Regions from separate parts of the Buttiauxella sp. 3AFRM03 genome, predicted to be linked through region 3. Evidence: riboswitches for the same ligand, from Rfam matches in the RefSeq annotation. Region 3 holds a riboswitch; each other region holds the start of a gene.

Region 1 (3,277 bases), 1.1 Mb from region 3:
AGCCAACTCAGCGTTTTTGCACAGTGACATAAAATCGCCGGCCTGGGCACGCGTCGCTTTATATTCTGGCAAGTAACGACCCGCCTGCCTCATCATCCATACTGGCGTGGTATCTACAGGCTGGCGTTGCAGCGCCCGTAGGTAACGATCGTTCTTCAGTTCAGTCATGTTTAATTTCCTTTGGCTGTATGCCGCCAGTTTATCACTCATATTCCGCGCGACACAGGGCGACAGTATCTTCAATCAAACGGCGCGCGACCGTGCCTGGCGGAGGCAATAATGGCAATTGATCGTAGCGATACCAACCTGCATCAAGTAACTCTTTCGGGTCGATTTCAATCTCACCGCTGTGATATTCCGCCATGAATGCGGTCATCAGCGATTGCGGGAACGGCCACGGCTGCGACGTCACATAGCGTAAATTCTTCACGCGGATACTGCTTTCTTCCATGACTTCCCGTGCCACCGCTTGTTCAAGGGTTTCCCCGACTTCAACGAACCCAGCCAATACCGTGTAAATCCCGTTGCGATGGCGCGTGTGTTGGGCAAGCAGGATATGGTCATCGCGGCGAATAGCCACAATGATGCACGGTGAGATTTGCGGGTAGTAGCGTTCGCGGCAATGGCTGCACAGCATCGCCCATTCGGTTTTGCTGACGTGCATCTCATGGCCGCAATAACCGCAGAATTTGTGCGAGCGATAGAACTCCGCCAGTTGCACACCACGCCCGGCGAGCTGGAACAACCCCACATCCTGGTCAATGACCTGACGAACAGAGCCCATATCCGCACGGCGATTTTGCCGCACCAGCCATACCGGCTCATTTTCCCACTCACCGATGGGCATCCCCATCGCACCATCAAGCTGGAATTCTTGCGCTGCTCCGTGAGGTAGTTCACCTTTTGGTAACCACAATTTTTGCTCATGACTGACGATAAACCAGCCTTGATCTAACTTTTGAATTACACGTTCCATAACCTGGTGCACATCCCCGAGTTCGCTGGTATAAACAAATAGTCATAACTATTTTGGGTACGTTTGCGCTACATTTTACTCACGGAGTCAATCATGCTTAACCAGTTAGAAAATCTGACTGAGCGCGTTGGTGGTAGTAATGCGTTAATCGACCAATGGCTTCATGCCCGCAAACAATTATTGGTGGCTTACTACAATATGGTTGGGATAAAGCCTAACAAGGAATCCCATACTGCGCTCGATGAAAAGGCTCTGGATAATTTTTGCCACAACCTGGTGGATTATCTTTCATCCGGCCATTTCAATATTTATGAACGTATTATCAGTGAAATGGAAGGCAGTAACCCACATTTAGCCGCCACTCACCTCTACTCTCAGATTGAAGCCAATACCCAGCACATCATGGATTTCTACGATTCGCATCTCGAGAGCGCGATCGATGATGATAACTACATTGAGTTCCAGAAAGCGTTGTCCGGTATCGGTGAAGCGCTGGAATCACGTTTTTCGCTGGAAGATAAGCTCATTCTGTTAGCATCCAACCACGATTTAGATAACAGTGCTAATGAGAGCGGCGGGCTGGCACGCCCTGCTTGAGTTCTGCGTTGTTAACGAGTAGTTTACATAGCGACCCGTAGTAATACGGGTTTCTTCTTGTCGGAGTGCCGAGTGCGTCAAGCACCGGCTGAGACCGTTAATTCGGGATCCGCGGAACCTGATCAGGCTAATACCTGCGAAGGGAACAAGAGTAATTCTGCTTTTGGGTTCACCCGTGCGCGGGCGGTCCACATTCATTACTCCTCCGTTGTTCTGACAAGCCACTCCTTGATATTTACTGGAATGAGCTATGTCTATTACTGAAAAAAAATCAAACCGCCGCGAACAGCGCGCTGCTGCCCAACATTTTATCAATACCCTGGAAGGCACTGCTTTCCCTAACTCTCAGCGCATTTACCTTACCGGCTCGCGTGAAGATATCCGCGTCCCGATGCGTGAAATCCAACTTAGCCCAACCGCCACGGGCGGCAGTAAAGAAAATCCCCAGTTCACCCCCAATGATGCCATCCCGGTTTATGACACTTCTGGCGCGTATGGCGACCCGGAAATCAGCATTGATGTCCTGCGCGGTCTTTCGCCACTGCGCGAAAACTGGATTACCGAACGTGATGATTGCGAAATCCTGACCGATAGCAGTTCTGCCTACACCAAAGAGCGCCTGGCCGATGACGGTCTGGATGAATTGCGTTTCGAAACACAGCTCACGCCTAAGCGGGCTAAAGCCGGGAAAGCCGTCACGCAACTGCACTATGCACGCCAGGGAAAAGTGACGCCAGAAATGGAGTTCATCGCCATCCGTGAAAACATGGGTCGCGAACGCATTCGCGATGAAGTGTTACGCCACCAGCATCCAGGCCAGAGTTTTGGCGCTCGTCTGCCAGAAAATATCACGCCGGAATTTGTGCGCGACGAAGTGGCTGCTGGACGGGCAATTATCCCCGCCAACATCAACCATCCCGAATCCGAGCCGATGATTATTGGACGTAACTTCCTGGTGAAAGTGAACGCCAATATCGGTAACTCGGCGGTTACGTCGTCGATTGAAGAAGAAGTAGAAAAACTGGTGTGGTCAACGCGCTGGGGTGCTGACACCGTGATGGATCTGTCTACCGGCCGCTATATTCACGAAACCCGTGAATGGATATTGCGTAACAGCCCGGTCCCCATCGGCACCGTGCCCATTTACCAGGCGCTGGAGAAAGTGAATGGCATTGCCGAAGACCTGACCTGGGAAATGTTCCGCGACACACTCCTGGAACAGGCCGAGCAAGGCGTGGACTATTTCACGATTCACGCCGGTGTGCTGCTGCGTTACGTGCCGATGACCGCCAAACGCCTCACCGGGATTGTTTCGCGCGGTGGTTCGATTATGGCGAAATGGTGCCTGTCGCATCATCAGGAAAACTTCCTGTATGAGCACTTCCGCGAAATCTGTGAAATCTGCGCGGCTTACGACGTTTCACTCTCTTTAGGCGACGGCCTGCGTCCTGGCTCTATTCAGGATGCCAACGATGAAGCTCAATTCTCTGAACTCCACACGCTGGGCGAGTTAACCAAAATCGCCTGGGAATATGACGTACAGGTGATGATTGAAGGCCCAGGACATGTGCCGATGCAGATGATCCGCCGCAACATGACCGAAGAACTGGAGCATTGCCACGAAGCACCTTTCTATACCCTCGGGCCGTTAACCACAGACATCGCACCAGGTTACGACCATTTCACTTCAGGCATTGGTGCTGC
Region 2 (3,277 bases), 940 kb from region 3:
CCGCGCAAAACCACCTGTTGAGAAAACCCGCGCGCCTCTTTGAGCGAATACTCAAAAGTGGAGTTAATTTGCGTACCGTAACCTCTGGATCGCGTCACCACGCCGTCGTCTTCCAGCGTCTGCATCGCTTTGCGCACCGTAATGCGCGAAACGCCAGTCAACTGGCTGAGATCGCGTTCGCCCGGCAAAATATTGCCCTGGGGCAAAATACCGCTGCGTACTGCCGCCTTCACCGTTTCGGCGAATTTCAAATACAGCGGCGTGTTATCAGCCTGCGAAAACCGCTGGATAAGTTGCTCAATGAGCTGAGTGTGAACCTGTTCCATGTCGCGCAAATGTCCGGAAGATAAGGTGAAACCAGTATAACTCAATGGTCTTATAGTGGTATTACCTCAATCACCACCATTGGTGAAAATGATGCACCGGTCCAATTCCGTTACCCACTTCCAGCGAATCTGCTTGCTCTAAAGCCTGAGACAACCACGTTTTCGCCGCCAGAATTGTTTGCGGCCAGTCGTGATAGCGTGGATAAAGTGCGGCGAGTGCCGCAGAAAGCGTACAGCCAGTGCCATGAGTATGGCGCGTTTGTACGCGCGGCGCGGTAAAGCGCTGTGCGCCATCGCGGGTAAATAGCCAATCCGGGCTTTCAGCATCGTCAAGATGTCCGCCTTTCATCAGCACCGCTTTGCAGCCCATAGCTAACAATGCGTCGCCCTGTAGCTTCATTTCGTGTTCATTGCGTGCGTGTGGGGCATCCAGCAGGGCGGCGGCTTCCGGCAGGTTCGGCGTAATCAGCGCCACTTGCGGCAGAAGCCGACGGCGTAAACTGTCAACCGCCGAGGGCGCAAGCAAAGGATCGCCACTTTTCGCCAGCATCACCGTATCGAGCACGACATTTTGTGCGTGGTAAAACGCCAGCCGTTCAGCCACCGCTTCCACAATATCGGTTTCCGCTAACATGCCGATTTTAATGGTATCGATGCGCACATCACTGAGCACGGAGTCCAGTTGCGCGGCAACAAAGGCCGGTTCAATACGATAAACCGACTGCACGCCACGCGTGTTCTGCGCCACTAACGCGGTAATCACACTGGTGCCATATGCCCCCAACGCCGAGAAAGTTTTCAGGTCGGCCTGAATACCCGCGCCGCCGCTCGGGTCGGTTCCGGCAATGGTCAGTGCATTGATACGTGTTAACCCTTTCATGCCAACGCCTCCCCATTCAGCCCGTAAAGTGCATCGAGAAATGCCGGAATAAAACTCCCGGGACCACAGCTGGCGGATATAGCCTGCTGGCCTGCAAACTTCATAAACTGGCAAGCCGCAGCGACGTTATCCAGCCGCGAGCCCGGCAAAGAGCAACAGGCGGCAACTACCGCTGAAAGCGCACAACCGGTGCCGACCACACGCGTCATCAAAATGCCGCCGCCCGCCACGCTCCAGCTGTTTTCACCATCAGTAATGTAATCACGCTCACCCGTCACCGCGACAATCGCGCCAGTCAGTCGAGCAAGCGCCTGCGCCGCAGGTAGTGCGGAAAACGCATCATCGGTGCTATCCACGCCTCTTCCACCAGAATGCTCCCCCGCCAGTGCGAGGATTTCAGATGCATTCCCGCGAATGGCCGCAGGTTTTAGCGCGAGCACCTGATGGGCGAATTGAGTACGGAACGTCAGGCCGCCAACGGCAACCGGATCCAGCACCCAGGGTGTGGCGGATTCATTTGCAGCATGAATGGCTGCAAGCATGGCATCACGGCGATCGGCTGTCAGCATGCCAATATTGACTAGCAGCGCGTCGGCAACCGGGCTAAATTGAGCGGCTTCTTGTGCTTCAATCACCATGGCGGGAGCCGCACCTATAGCCAGCAAAACGTTGGCGGTAAAACTCTGCACGACGTCGTTAGTCATGCAGTGAACAAGCGGGGAAATGTTGCGAAGTTGCTGTAAAGACAAAACGGCGCGGTGGCCGGGTAGCAGGTCAGGCTGCATCATAAAGCTCCTGTCCGGCGTGAAGAAGGGATGCCGGACAGGCATCTGACTTCCCTACGCTGGCATTATCCAGATCAGGTGGTACGGGTATTTCTCAGCCTTCACAAAGAAGGGCACCCCGAGTCATTGATTAATCGTATATGTGATTAATCGCCCATCAGGATAAAGCGAGTGGCCAGCGCTGTAAACCAGGGATATCACTGTGGGCTAAATGGGTTGATTCATTTTTTTAATTCTCGCCATTTCTTCACTTGGCTACCAACCACCAGGAAATCCCCTGGCAATGTCTCATCCCGAGCGAGTTGTCAATTAAGTTTCAGGTTATTTAATTTCAGTATTTATTTCATTACGATCGTTATCCGTTCTATTACTCACCGAGAAACCCCATGCTTACAATTGCGATACGGGAAAATAATAGTCATTTTGCTCATGGTCTAAAAATTATCATTGAAAAAATTTACCGCCAGCGAAATGAAGATTTTTATTTTTTACCCGGCGAAGAACATAGTACTGCCGATATTGTTTTTATGTCACTGGCTGATAATTGGTTTACTGCTGACTGTTTTGAAATTCCCAATGCGACAAAATCCCAACGAGTTATTCTTATTTGCCGACATAAAGAACACCAAAGCCTCATGTTCCGCCCATGCCTGTATATGCTTCCGGTTATCTTTCGCGAAGATGAGGTTGATGAAGTCACCCGTAAAATAGCCCACTGGACGGAGGCTGGCTGGCGCAGAAACAACACCACGGCGGTGTCTGCCAGGATTTGCTACTACTGCACCACATGCAATTTCACCAGTGCTGAACGGCAGTTACTTATCTACATCGCCCGGGGACATTCGCTACAGGATGCGGCCCATCTAATGCAGATAGAGGAAGATACTGCAAGAATATATCGTAAAGTGATAATGAAAAAACTGAAAATCCGGGACCAGTATGAGTTGATGAACTTTATAAAAATCCATCTTCTTTCTTTAATTCATTAGCCAATATTTTTGCGCCGCAACGACTAGTTAGCGTTCCTTATCATTTAACACCCACAAATGTTATTATCTCTTTAAGAAACTACTTACATGCTCTTAAGGCATGCCTAATATATTATATTTTTATTTTCTGACAGAATACATTGTAACGATATAATCAGAAGTCTAAATCATTTAGCTTCTGATTAATTTTAGCGATGCAATCTCAGTATTAACTCATACTGTCAGCGAAAAATATGGAAATGACATCTGCTTCAACAGTGACGCTGGTCCAAATCAGAGCGAACACGCCCTCAGTTC
Region 3 (3,277 bases):
CACTCGACAAAACGGAAGAAATTCCAGCCTTGCATGCCCAGTTGCGCAGCAACCTGGCGTTGTTCGTTGGGGATATTTTCCAGTGCCTGTAGCAGCAGGCGTGTTGCCATCGGTAAGTTGAAAAAGACGTGGGCCAGTAGAATGCCCTTCAGGCCGTAAGGCGAGAAACTCCATTCGATGCCAAGCCTTGCGCACAACACGGCCAGCCAGCCTTCGCGCCCATACACTGTCAGAATCCCGAATACCGCCACCAACACGGGCAGAACCAGCGTCATTGCGCACAGGCGTAACAGCGCAACGCGCCCAGGGAAGCGGCGGCGATACAGGGCGCGAGCGAGGAAAATAGCCGGGAACACGGAAAGGCTTGCTGAGAGAAACGCCTGCCAGAAAGAGAAACGCAGCACGTGCCACAAATAGCTATCCTGCACCAGCGCACGGATATCGGTTTGTGGCGCGTTAAACCACAACGCCATAAAAGCCGCCAGGGCTACGGCTACCACCAGTGTGGCGGCACATAGCCCTGGAATCAGCCAGCCGGGAATTAGCGACTGACGGCGCGTTGCCATTCGCTAATCCAGTTGGCGCGTTGTTTAGACACTTCTGCGGCGCTGTATTCCAGCGTGTTGTTCGGTTTGACCAGCCCGTTAAATCCTTCAGGCAATTTCACATCGGTCACCGGATACATCCAGTTGCCGGTGGCCACAGTGTTCTGGAAGCCCGGTGAAGTGATAAATTTCATGAATTTTTCAGCCAGTTCAGGCTGCTTGCTGGATGCCAGGCGTCCGGCCACTTCCACCTGTAAATAATGCCCTTCGCTAAAATTAGCCGCAGCATAGTTATCTTTTTTCTCTTCAATAATGTGATAAGCCGGAGAGGTGGTGTAGCTCATCACTAAATCGCCTTCACCTTTCAGGAACAGGCCATAAGCCTCGGACCAACCTTTGGTGACGGTGACCGTTTTCTTCGCAAGCTTTGCCCAGGCTTCAGGCGTTTTATCGCCATACACTTTCTGCATCCACAGCAGCAGGCCCAGGCCTGGTGTGCTGGTGCGCGGGTCCTGATAAATCACTTTCCATTGTTGGTCACTTTCGACCAGTTCTTTCAGGCTTTTCGGTGGGTTTTTCAGTTTGTTTTTATCGTAGACGAAAGCGAAATAGCCGTAATCGAAGGGAACGAAAGTGTCGTTTGTCCAGCCGCCAGGGATCTTCAACGCGCTAATGTCTGTTTTGCTCGGCGCAAATAATTTAGTCTGCGCGGCAGCTTCCAGAAGGTTGTTATCCAGTCCCAGAACCACGTCAGCTTTGCTGTTTTTACCTTCCATCCGCAGGCGGTTGAGCAGCGAAACGCCATCTTCCAGCGCCACGAATTTCAGCTGGCAATTACAGTCAGCCTCAAAGGCTTTTTTCACCGCAGGCCCTGGCCCCCAGTCGGCAGCAAAGGAGTCGTAGGTATAAACAGTCAGCAGGGGTTTGGCAAAAACGGGGGCGGCGATCAGTGCCAGCAACGGCAGGAATTTTTTGAACACTTTGCACCTCTTAGAATTAGGGGTGGCAAAGGACATTTGAGAATAGAGCCTCAAATCCCTTCGCCGGCGTTATCCGGATCAGGTTCGACGGGTATTATCTCAGCCAGACTTTCGTCTTAGCACCCCGTTGAGAACGCGTGCATTGTAATAACTTTGTGAATGATTCGAAAGCATTATACCCGTCATATTTCAAGCCGCAGGGGTGTTGGCTCCGGTGGGGCAAACCACGCCGATTTAAAGTCAAACCATCCCAGTGTGTTCATGCGCACACCACGCATACTGCGTTGCCCTTCGATGCGTAGCCAGTGGTGGATTAACGGTAAAATATCATTGTTTTCAACCAGGTTCTGGCACCACTCAGGCAGAGAAAGCTCGCCGTTATGCCAGTTGCGGGTATCCGTTTCCCAGTCGATAGCAATGCACTTTTGAATCAGCGGCACTTCATAAAGATGCGAGTAAAGCGAAAACTCTAACGGCAGGGTGAAATTCGCGCTATTGAGCCAGATATCGCTGACGGCATCGCCCTGATGCCACTCTTCATAACTGACTTCTTGCACCACCAGTTTTACGCCAACACGTGCCAGCAATTCTTCCATCACTTTGCTGATTACCCGATGTTCGACGTGATCGCGATAAAACGTCAGCGTCACGGATTCCAGCCCGGCCGGTTTTTCGACGGCTGGTTGTGGATGCGTGTGGTGCCAGCGTGGCAGCAGTCCGTAAGCCGGGAACCAGTACTGCTGGTTTTGCTCGCCCGCGCTATACAGCAGATGAATTGGTGCCAGCACATGACTGAGCCAGCGGCGCACTTCTTTATTGCTGCCGGCGCTTGAGCGGTTATCAAATAAAATGTAGTAGCAGCCTTCTTCAAGGCGGCTTTCGACGGCTTTCTCGCTGTCGGGCATTCCCGATAATTGCACCGCACAACTGACCTCTTCACCAATGTCCGGCAGCACCCAGAAATTCACTTCGTCAATCAATGCGCGATAACCAAAGTAATCGTCATAGGCCTGAATTTTCAGCTGGTTAGTATTATTGCGCACCACCGAATAGGGACCGGTGCCGACTGGCTGGCGGGAAAAATGGCTTAAGGTTTGCCATTCGCGCGGCAGGATCATCGCGTTAACGCTACCCAGCAACCACGGCAGCCAGTTATCGGGCTGTGAGAGCTTAATATCCAGCGTCCAGGCCGTCGGAGAAGTAATTTCCGTGATATGCGAATACAGCGGCAAAGAGCTGATGCGTTGCAGGGACGTCGTCACATCCAGCATATCCAGCTCACGGCCATGGTGAAAATGAATGCCGGGGCGCAGATAAAAACGCCAGTGTAATGGGGATATTTGTTGCCAGTGGTGCGCAATATCCGCTTCCAGTTCCCCATTTTCCTCATTTATACGGATCAGTCCGCTGAAAATTTGCCGGGCAATATGCGTTTCTGAACGGCGCAAAGCGGAACCGGGCAACAGATTGAGTAACGGGCGATAGTAGAGAACGCGCAGAATATGCCGCCCTTGCCGGAAGCTGCGCCCAAGGTGAGAAATCAGCATTTGGCGCACGGCGGCTTTATCGCCGACTATCTGCACCAGTTGGTCAATTCTGTCCTGCTCAAGAAGGTCTTCGGCGCGCTGTTGCTGGAGTGCAAGGCCGGTATACAAGAACTCAAGCTGTGAACGCTTGCCGCGCCCGACTTCCGCTTTCCAGCTCAGCCAGCCCTTTTCCTGCATCGCGCTAAGCAATGTACGCATATGACGG

The links. A riboswitch is a leader RNA that binds a small molecule or an ion and turns the genes downstream of it on or off. The one in region 3 is predicted to bind thiamine pyrophosphate.
Region 1: linked by a shared signal. The riboswitch ahead of thiC (phosphomethylpyrimidine synthase ThiC) and the one ahead of thiB (thiamine ABC transporter substrate binding subunit) in region 3 are both predicted to bind thiamine pyrophosphate.
Region 2: linked by a shared signal. The riboswitch ahead of thiM (hydroxyethylthiazole kinase) and the one ahead of thiB (thiamine ABC transporter substrate binding subunit) in region 3 are both predicted to bind thiamine pyrophosphate.

Annotation. Positions count from the first base shown of each region.
Region 1 is NZ_CP033076.1:2,736,704-2,739,980, forward strand. Features, by position in the region: gene hemE (uroporphyrinogen decarboxylase) at 1-168, opposite strand, end outside; gene nudC (NAD(+) diphosphatase) at 203-976, opposite strand; gene D8682_RS14240 (Rsd/AlgQ family anti-sigma factor) at 1,070-1,573, shown strand; TPP riboswitch at 1,625-1,735, shown strand; gene thiC (phosphomethylpyrimidine synthase ThiC) at 1,824-3,277, shown strand, end outside.
Region 2 is NZ_CP033076.1:4,734,728-4,738,004, reverse strand. Features, by position in the region: gene D8682_RS23545 (GntR family transcriptional regulator) at 1-326, opposite strand, end outside; gene thiD (bifunctional hydroxymethylpyrimidine kinase/phosphomethylpyrimidine kinase) at 397-1,206, opposite strand; gene thiM (hydroxyethylthiazole kinase) at 1,203-1,991, opposite strand; TPP riboswitch at 2,026-2,122, opposite strand; gene D8682_RS23530 (LuxR C-terminal-related transcriptional regulator) at 2,378-2,980, shown strand.
Region 3 is NZ_CP033076.1:3,795,872-3,799,148, forward strand. Features, by position in the region: gene thiP (thiamine/thiamine pyrophosphate ABC transporter permease ThiP) at 1-566, opposite strand, end outside; gene thiB (thiamine ABC transporter substrate binding subunit) at 542-1,525, opposite strand; TPP riboswitch at 1,563-1,662, opposite strand; gene sgrR (HTH-type transcriptional regulator SgrR) at 1,708-3,277, opposite strand, start outside.